One region of the Paenibacillus sp. G34 genome, then DNA from elsewhere that is predicted to be linked to it. Evidence: riboswitches for the same ligand, from Rfam matches in the RefSeq annotation. Region 1 holds a riboswitch; each other region holds the start of a gene.
What was found. Region 1 has a riboswitch for cyclic di-AMP ahead of AC1VYS_RS00135 (ubiquitin-like domain-containing protein). Riboswitches for the same ligand answer to the same signal wherever they lie in the genome.

Region 2: it holds a riboswitch for cyclic di-AMP, as region 1 does, so the genes downstream of both, AC1VYS_RS16345 (3D domain-containing protein) here and AC1VYS_RS00135 (ubiquitin-like domain-containing protein) in region 1, are expected to answer to the same signal.
Region 3: it holds a riboswitch for cyclic di-AMP, as region 1 does, so the genes downstream of both, AC1VYS_RS10450 (C40 family peptidase) here and AC1VYS_RS00135 (ubiquitin-like domain-containing protein) in region 1, are expected to answer to the same signal.
Region 4: it holds a riboswitch for cyclic di-AMP, as region 1 does, so the genes downstream of both, AC1VYS_RS07030 (hypothetical protein) here and AC1VYS_RS00135 (ubiquitin-like domain-containing protein) in region 1, are expected to answer to the same signal.

What each region holds. Positions count from the first base shown of each region.
Region 1 covers NZ_CM166469.1:30,194-32,395, forward strand. Annotated here, with positions in the region: gene AC1VYS_RS00130 (TatD family hydrolase) at 1-712, shown strand, start outside; cyclic di-AMP (ydaO/yuaA leader) riboswitch at 954-1,207, shown strand; gene AC1VYS_RS00135 (ubiquitin-like domain-containing protein) at 1,477-2,202, shown strand, end outside.
Region 2 covers NZ_CM166469.1:3,624,621-3,626,822, reverse strand. Annotated here, with positions in the region: gene AC1VYS_RS16350 (amino acid ABC transporter ATP-binding protein) at 1-707, shown strand, start outside; cyclic di-AMP (ydaO/yuaA leader) riboswitch at 890-1,086, shown strand; gene AC1VYS_RS16345 (3D domain-containing protein) at 1,089-1,760, shown strand; gene AC1VYS_RS16340 (polysaccharide deacetylase family protein) at 1,889-2,202, opposite strand, start outside.
Region 3 covers NZ_CM166469.1:2,276,058-2,278,259, forward strand. Annotated here, with positions in the region: gene AC1VYS_RS10445 (carboxymuconolactone decarboxylase family protein) at 144-473, shown strand; gene AC1VYS_RS10450 (C40 family peptidase) at 577-1,041, opposite strand; cyclic di-AMP (ydaO/yuaA leader) riboswitch at 1,047-1,178, opposite strand; gene pelA (pectate lyase) at 1,563-2,202, shown strand, end outside.
Region 4 covers NZ_CM166469.1:1,600,617-1,602,818, reverse strand. Annotated here, with positions in the region: gene AC1VYS_RS07035 (HAD family hydrolase) at 1-699, opposite strand; gene AC1VYS_RS07030 (hypothetical protein) at 842-1,270, opposite strand; cyclic di-AMP (ydaO/yuaA leader) riboswitch at 1,388-1,563, opposite strand; gene AC1VYS_RS07025 (glutathione peroxidase) at 1,943-2,202, shown strand, end outside.

The DNA of each region.
Region 1 (2,202 bases):
GGACATGATCCAGCGGGCCATTGATGCAGGCGTTACTCGTATGATCAACATCGGTTTTAATCGGGAAACCATTCCGACAACGATGAAATTGGCTGAAACGTATGATTTTATCCATGCAGCTGTAGGGTGGCATCCGGTGGATGCGATCACGATGCAAGAGGGTGATCTGGAATGGATTGCATCATTGTGCAAACATGAAAAAGTGGTAGCAATCGGTGAAATTGGTCTTGACTATCACTGGGACACTTCACCGAAGGAGGTACAGCACCGCGTATTACGACAACAAATTGCATTGGCACGTGAATTAAATATGCCTATTGTTATCCATAATCGGGATGCTCATGAGGATATTGTGCGTATTTTGCGTGAAGAGAAGGCTGGGGAGGTCGGCGGTGTGATGCATTCCTTCTCAGGCAGCTGGGAAACAGCGAAAATGTGTCTGGATTTAGGATTCCATTTGTCCTTTGGGGGACCTGTCACATTTAAGAATGCCAAACAGCCTAAAGAGGTGCTAGCCAAAGTGCCGATGGATCGATTTTTCCTGGAAACAGACTCCCCGTATCTGACACCCCACCCTTATCGTGGAAAACGGAATGAGACAGCGCATGTACGTCTGGTTGCCGAAGCAGCTGCGGAAATTAAAGGCATTTCGGTGGAGGAAATTGCTGCAATAACCACCAAAAATGCCATGGAACGTTTTGGGATTCGATAAGAAATCGAGTAAATCAGGTGAAAAAGGGAGTTATAGAGAGGTAATTTGCTCTTTGCCTCGAATAATTGAAGAATATTACAATATTTTAACCAAATATTTAGAAAAACGTACTTGATCCATGCTTTACAACATGCATCAAAACAGGATATCATCTTTTCAGTGAATTGTTGTGCGGAAAATTGGACAGATGTTCGGGGGATGAACAAAGGGACACTTTCCGATGAAACAACATTACTTTCATGAATCAATCTCGCTGAGTCTCCGTTATCGGAGAGCGGGGGAACCAATAGGGCTTAAACATCGGTGATTCTAGCCGGTGCGCATCGTTCGCTGACCCAAAAGCAGCGGAATGTTCTGCGAAGCCATATTTGATTTCTTCTTTGGGTCTCGGGGTGAATTCAAGGGCGTCCGCCATGAGCGGGTGACCTAAGATAGGGCGGCTCTCTTTCGCCCGAACCCGACAGCTAACCTCGCAAGCGGAAAAAGAGAGGCAACCTCGTGCATGAATTTCCGATATTCAAAATCATTCGGAAGCCACGAAAGGGTCTCTTACACTCTTTCTTTGGCTTTTTTTGTTTTGAATAAAAGAAATATTGTCATCATACGGTAGGTATTCAGGAGGATGACATCATGTTGCGAAGAGGGGTTCATGGTGCAGAACCGGTCATTATCTCTGATCTGTGTTCTGTAGAAAATTTGGTATAGTCGCGTCAAAGACATCATGCATTACTTTAGACGGCGAGGCTATGAAGGAGGACGGAGAAGTGGGCATATTCCAACCAGAAGAGACCCATGAGTCACGATCATCCAGTAAGTCTTTCGCGTTGCGGTGGAAGCATGAGAACTTGCGTCAAATGGCATTGATCGCGATATTCTCAATTGCGCTTGCAATCATGATCTTGTTAGTCGTTTACGGTCAGGCCGGGAAGCAGGTATCACTGGTTATTGACGGCAAAGCTCAGGTGGTAGAGACTCGTACAGGAATGCTTCAGGAAATGTTAGAGGAGCAATCAATCACAGTCAGCCCTCACGACAAGGTATCCATGCCCATGAACGGGGCAATTACCGACGGAGACCGAATCGTTATTGAGCGGGCCGTTCCAGTTAAAATCACGGCAGACGGAGACACCAAGACTCTTTATACAACCGATTCATCGGTACAGGGTGTAATTCAGCAATCAGGTATTAAAGTTGCAAATCATGATAAAGTGTATCCAGCGCTCGGAACCGCAATTAAAGCGGATATGAAGATACGTGTAGTGCGTGTAACAAAGCATACAGTGGATGTGAAACAACCGATGGCTTACAAGGTTGTGAAAACGGCAGACCCGAGTTTATTCCAAGGGGATAACCGTGTTGTAGTGAAAGGCAAGGAAGGCACAATCGTGCAGCATATCGAAAAGGTATTTCAAGACGGAGAACTGGTCTCCAAAAAGATGGTGGGTAAAACGGTCGCAACCAATCGTGTAGATAAGGTGATCGCTGTAGGT
Region 2 (2,202 bases), 2.9 Mb from region 1:
AATTACACAAATCATATGGTAAAAACGATGTTCTGAAAGGCATTGACGTAACGATTGGCAAAGGTGAGGTTGTTGTGGTCATTGGCCCTTCGGGTTCGGGGAAAAGTACATTTCTGCGCTGTCTGAACCTGCTTGAGCAGCCAACTTCGGGACAGATCGATTTTGAAGGTGTGTCGATTACCGATCCCAAGCATAACATTAATGCTACACGTGAGAAAATGGGCATGGTATTCCAACACTTTAACCTGTTCCCGCATAAAACGGTTCAGCAAAACATTACGATTGCCCCAATCAAGGTGAAAAAGCAATCTACAGATGAAGCAAACAAAATTGCCGAGGATCTTTTAAAAACAGTTGGTTTGGCTGACAAAAAAGATGTTTTTCCCAATCAGCTGTCTGGTGGACAAAAGCAACGGATTGCGATTGCAAGGGCACTCGCGATGCAGCCACATGTTATGCTGTTTGACGAGCCTACATCAGCTCTTGACCCTGAGATGGTCGGTGAAGTATTGGAAGTTATGAAACGGCTTGCCGAAGGCGGAATGACGATGGTTATTGTAACGCATGAGATGGGCTTCGCGCGTGAAGTGGGTGACCGGATCCTGTTTATGGATGGCGGGGTTATTGTCGAAGAAGGCACACCTGATGAGGTGTTCGGAGCTCCAAAACATTCGCGTACACGAGACTTTCTTGCAAAAGTACTGTAATTCATGCCACTCTGTATATAGAGTAAAATGAATAACAGCGTTATCGGATCATGAATCCGGTAACGCTTTTTTGTTTTAATAAGAAAGATGAGGTAGGAAAGTAACGTTTCTGTTACCTGATTATCATATCAAAACGCCAATTGGAAACATTTACTACAGCTTAAGGTTACAAAATTGTGATATATTCAAGTCTGCCGAAACTTCCGAAGTGGAAGTGCGGGGGACGTAACAATGCAGACATATGGAGACATATCAGAAATATGCTGCTTGGGGTGAATTAGGAATACATAATGTTTCAGCATTTCACGTACAGCCTATAGGGTGGGCTCCTCCATCCGAATCCGACAACTAACTTCGCAGGCATCATGAGGGAGGAAGACCATGTATAACAAGAAACGTATAGCCAAAACTGCCATCGCACTAATGACATCGATTCTATTCATTCAAGCCGTTCCAGCTCACGCGGATTCCGTTCATGTGGCCAAAGAAGGGGACACCTTCTTCACCTTATCCAAGCAATATGGCATTGATATGAACACCTTAATCAAAACGAATAAAGATATTTCACCTTATAACATCTATGGTGGTCTGAAAATTACAATTCCAGGTAACGAAAACAAAGCCGTAGCAGCACCGGTTCAAGCGAAGTCACAGGAAACGACGGTTACAACTGCGAGCCTTGACGTGAATCCGGATAACAAAGTGGTACAAGCTTGGGGTAAGACACTTGACTACAGCAAAACACTGAATGTTAAAGCAACAGCATATTCAGCGGATGCTTCCGAAAATGGTGGATGGGGCGCTGTTGATTATTTTGGCAATCCGCTCGAACTCGGCACGATCGCCGTGGATCCAAAGGTGATTCCATTTGGAACAAAGGTATTGGTGACTGGCCATACACATCCAGGGTTGCCTAAACAGGCTTTCATAGCAACTGCTCTGGACGCAGGCAGCGCCATTAAGGGAAATCGCATCGATATCTTCATCCCTGGAAGCAAACAGTTTGTAAGTTCGTTTGGTTTTCAGGATATTGAGTTGTACATTTTAAAATAAGACTTAAACCCTTCCCTTAATGGATTTGGGTCACAAGTTGAATAGAGTATTAACTTAAACAGAGTGTTCTTGCGTAATCATGATAGGTATGATTCATGATGACGTAGAAGAACACCCTGTTCTTTCACTTATTGTTTCTCTTTTGGCAGTTTAAGCATTTCGTCCAATGTAACTAATTCATACCCTCGGTTTCGCAATTCCTCAATAACTTCAGGCAAAGCCTCTACTGTACCTTTCAGGTTCGAACCTGTACCGCCGCCAGCGTGCTGTAATACGATGGAACCAGGTTTCACGGCGGTGAGAATATTATGTTTTACCTTTTCCTTGTCTAGTCCTTTCCAATCGAGAGAATCCACATTCCAATTCACGATGCTGTAATGCTGTTTTGCAGCCCATCGCAACTGCTCTTCATTAATGTCCCCATACGGAGGACGAATCATTT
Region 3 (2,202 bases), 2.2 Mb from region 1:
GGATTCACCAAAGCGTATTCTTCAAACCAAATGTTTGGATTTACCATCGAGACTTGGCATATTTGTGACTCATGCGAGAGAAGATAAATACAGTGAGTGGAAAAAATCGCTGTATTTACAGCCGAGAGGGTGTGCTTAAAGCTATGACATTGATGAATGATAAAGTTCATGCTTATAAGGATCAGATTGGCGCATTGAGCGATGTTCTCCCGGATGTGGTGAAATCATATCATGAGTTTACAGGAGAATGCTTCCAGCCTGGTGTGCTTGATGCCAAAACGAAGCAGTTAATTGCATTAGGTATTGGATTGTTCGCTAATAACGAAGTTTGCACGTTTTATCATGTTGAGGAAGCTCGGTCCAAAGGTGCAACTGATCAGGAGATTATGGAGACCGTGGCTGTCGCTGGAGCAGTAGGAGGCGGACATGCCTTGTCACAGGGAGCCATGCGTGTTCAGAAGGCGTTGCATTAGAATCTGAATTTTCACATCGAAAAGGAGGTCCCCGATTAGAGAGGGACCTCCTTTTTATGGTTAATGCATATGTCGAAGGGGAATGGACTACTTAGATGTCTGCTTAGATTTTACCTAACATTTTATTATACATAAATTGTCCTGTCACCCGTCTTGCTGTTACATAACGATCATTGAAATAAGGGTTGGACAACTTGGTGATGCTGACACCTTTACTGCTTGAAGCATGCGCGAATTGACCTCCACCAATGTATACTCCTGTATGGGAGATGCCTTTGCCGGTTGTGTTGAAGAAGACCAAATCTCCTGTACGAATGCTTGCTTTGGAGACAGGTGTGCCGGCTTTTGCTTGTTGCTGCGACGTTCGTGGCAATTCAATGCTGTATTTGTTAAAAAGATATCTCATAAACCCGGAACAATCGAAGCCAGCCATGGTTGTGCCGCCCCATTTATACGGGATGCCTGTCATATTGTTAACCACCGTATTAATTGTGCTTGCCTCTGTGCTTGTTGCCCCGGATGTAAATAGTACTGCAGCTCCAAAAATGGAAATAATCAGTTTTTTCAAAATCAATGTTCTCCCTTCGATGCCTACGGAGTTAGCTAAGGGTTCGGTAGAAGGTTCCCTATATTTCCTATGTATAAGAATAATTCACCCAAAATGGTTCCCCCGTTTTCAATCCTGAAACTCGGCAAATGAATAATTAAGTTTTTGTAACTATTTGAAACTATATTGCATAAATGCGTAATTGTCAAACCGGTTTAAAACACTTCATTTAGCCTCAATGTTAGCGGAATTATCATTTTTCGTCATAATAATGTTTAAAAGAGGGGTCTAAAGATTACAAAAAAGTCATTAATGTTTCATCAGAGAGAGAACTGGATAATAAACAAGTTTGTCAAGAGCTAAAAGAGTTATTCCTATATGTTAAATTAAAGAGAATTTTTGCGTGTTGTTGCATATATTGACAAAAGTTTATTTATTGCATATCATACATTTAATACATACAAAATTTGTATTTAAATTGTTTTCATTGGGATTTGTTTGGTTGAGTAATCAAATTTGTGAATTGGGGAGTGTGTTGTCTTGTGAAGGCAAAAAGATTAGTAACATTTGTACTGGCGTGTTCTATGGTATTCTCCGTAGCAGGAATGGCTGTCCTTCCTGTACCAACTGTATCGGCAGCTGATGCTTCCGGTACAACAGCGAGTCTATCCGATATTTTAAAAAATCAGCGACCGGATGGAGGCTGGAGAAAAGATTACAGTCAGACGTCAGGTGAATGGGCCAAATCGACGATCGATAACAAAGCTACATACTCGGAAATCAGAAGACTAGCAAGTGAGTTCAAAAAAACAAATGACCCGCGATATTCGGCTGCAGCGATCAAAGGCATCAACTTTTTGCTTAATATGCAGTACTCTAATGGTGGTTGGCCGCAAGTCTATCAAAGCTCCGGCTATCATAAACATATAACCTATAATGATGATGCAATGATTAATGTATTGTACTTGCTCGATGAAGTCGCAGGACGTAAGGGGAACTTTTCCTTTATCGACAGTTCTCTAGCAAATCGCAGTAAAAATGCCGTTTCCAAAGGAGTGGATGCCATCCTAAATACCCAGGTGGTATCGGGTGGGAAGTTAACGGCTTGGGGACAACAGCATGATTCCAGTTCATTAAGACCAGCCGGGGGCAGAATCTATGAAGTGCCTTCATTAACGGCAG
Region 4 (2,202 bases), 1.6 Mb from region 1:
TCATACAGGTCTGCTCGTATCCTCATCAGGTATAAGTAATGGAAGTAGTTCATCCAGAGACGCCACTGTCCAGTCTGCGCGCTCGTCATCCGATAGCTCTGGCTGGAACCTTCCGTACCCTTGCAAAATACGAATCGTGCGTAACCCCAAACTACGCGCTGGCATGATATCATTATCGATTCGATCTCCGACCATCACCGCTTCTTCTGGAGCGCATCCCGCCTGCTTCAAAGCAACCGCATACAACTCCGGATCAGGCTTGGACACCCCTTCTTCTGCCGAACATGCCAGAACATCAACATATTTTCGAAGTCCGTAGCTCTCTAGTCTTGCTTCAGTACCAGGGCTCTGATTGGCAATAATGCCAATACGATAGTGCTGCGAAAGCTGCTCAAGCACCTTGGTTGCGGAAGGGAACGGTCGCTCCAGTTCTTTACGGAATTTTAGCTTGTCCTGAATCTGAATGCGGTGATCTTCATCATGAATGTATGTACGTATGGCAACTTTCATGGGCCATTGTTCATACTTGCGATAACAGATTGCAAACAGCTCTCGCACCGCTTCAATTGTAACTGGATAACCGTAAGCGCCGGCTTCTCGAACAAACTGCCCGATGATATCGTCTACAGGCTCCCATTCGTCCACCAGCGTATCCCCCACATCAAAAAACAACCACTTCAATCCGGCAATATCCGGCACGCCGATTCCTCCTTGTAAGCCGCATTTTACCCTAGCTTGCACGCTGCATCCATAAAAAAAGAAGACCCACGACAAGCATGAGTCTCCTCAAATTCCGTTAGTCCATAGCTGCAATTATAGCAGGCACCTTACATCGAATCAATCACAAGCTGCTGACTTCAGCTTGCGGTTTGTTACAGCTATTGAGAAGAAAGCCGACTTCTCCATTCAATGAATATACGATTTTATCTGCTCCCATACCCCGATAAATCCCTTTAGGATGGCTCTGCTCGGTGATCACACACAAAGACTTTGAAGTCCACGAGCGGCAAATCTGCAGGTAACGGCAGGTCAAATTCAAACTATTTTCAAAAATAAATACATTTCCTACACTACCCTGCGGCAAAAACCATTTTTCAGCCGCTGCCGTATTCATACGAATGACGTGTTCTACCCCAATGCGGCGAAGTTTGCGCTCCTCACCAGCGCTGTTTGTCAGAACGGCAAAAGGCATTTTTTTGTACATCAGCAATTTAACAAATTTACGTCCAGCTTCATTCGGAGCCGTTACCAAAATCATCTCTGTATCCATCATTCGTTCCTCCCTTGGCGTGAAAAGACAACAAAAAAGAAGCGTGGGGACCAAGGCCTCCGGAACGCTTCTTAAATAATCCATGGCAAAAGCGCCATGAACCAGCGTGCGGTTTGTTGCCTCTCCCTTTAACGCTTACGAGGTTAGCTGACGGATTCGGGCGCGAGAGTCGCCCTATTTCCGGCTGTCACCGGAAAATTCACCCCATGGATGTCTGCTGCTGTAACACAGCACACCCTGTTGGTTCCCCCGTTTTCCACCCACTACGAATGGAAACTCAGCGATTAAAACATCGTTCGTAAATCTTAAGTAAAAGATCGATCGATATTATCGTTTGTTTCGTTTTTCATGTACAGTTTAATTAAAATTCAAATTACGATATGAATCATACACCCGTGCCATGATCATGTAAAGTGCACACAGATCACCGAATCGTCAGATTTCCGGCAATATACATTAATAATAACGCTTACAATGAGGTTATACGCCATCCATCTCATCCAAGCTATCTAATTCTCAGCCGCACGAAAATTAATTTGTACATTCCTCACCTATGCGGAACTTCCAATTAGCGAATGAACATAACAACGATAAATCAAAATAAGTTTTGCATTATTTAATTGCTTAAAATATAATAAACATATCAAGAAAAATAGGATGGAGGCAATCCCCATGTCAGTCTATGATTTCAAAGTAAACACCCTACGTGGACAAGAGATTGAGATGTCCCAATATCGAGGCAAAGTGTTGTTAATTGTGAATACCGCGAGTCAATGTGGTCTCACCCCTCAATTCAAAGGCCTGCAGGAACTGCAGGATAAATTCCAGGACGCTCCGTTCGAAGTGCTTGGATTCCCAAGCAACCAATTCGCGCAGGAGAAAGGCTCTTCCGATGATATTGCGGAGTTCTGCCAGATGAATTATGGCGTAAG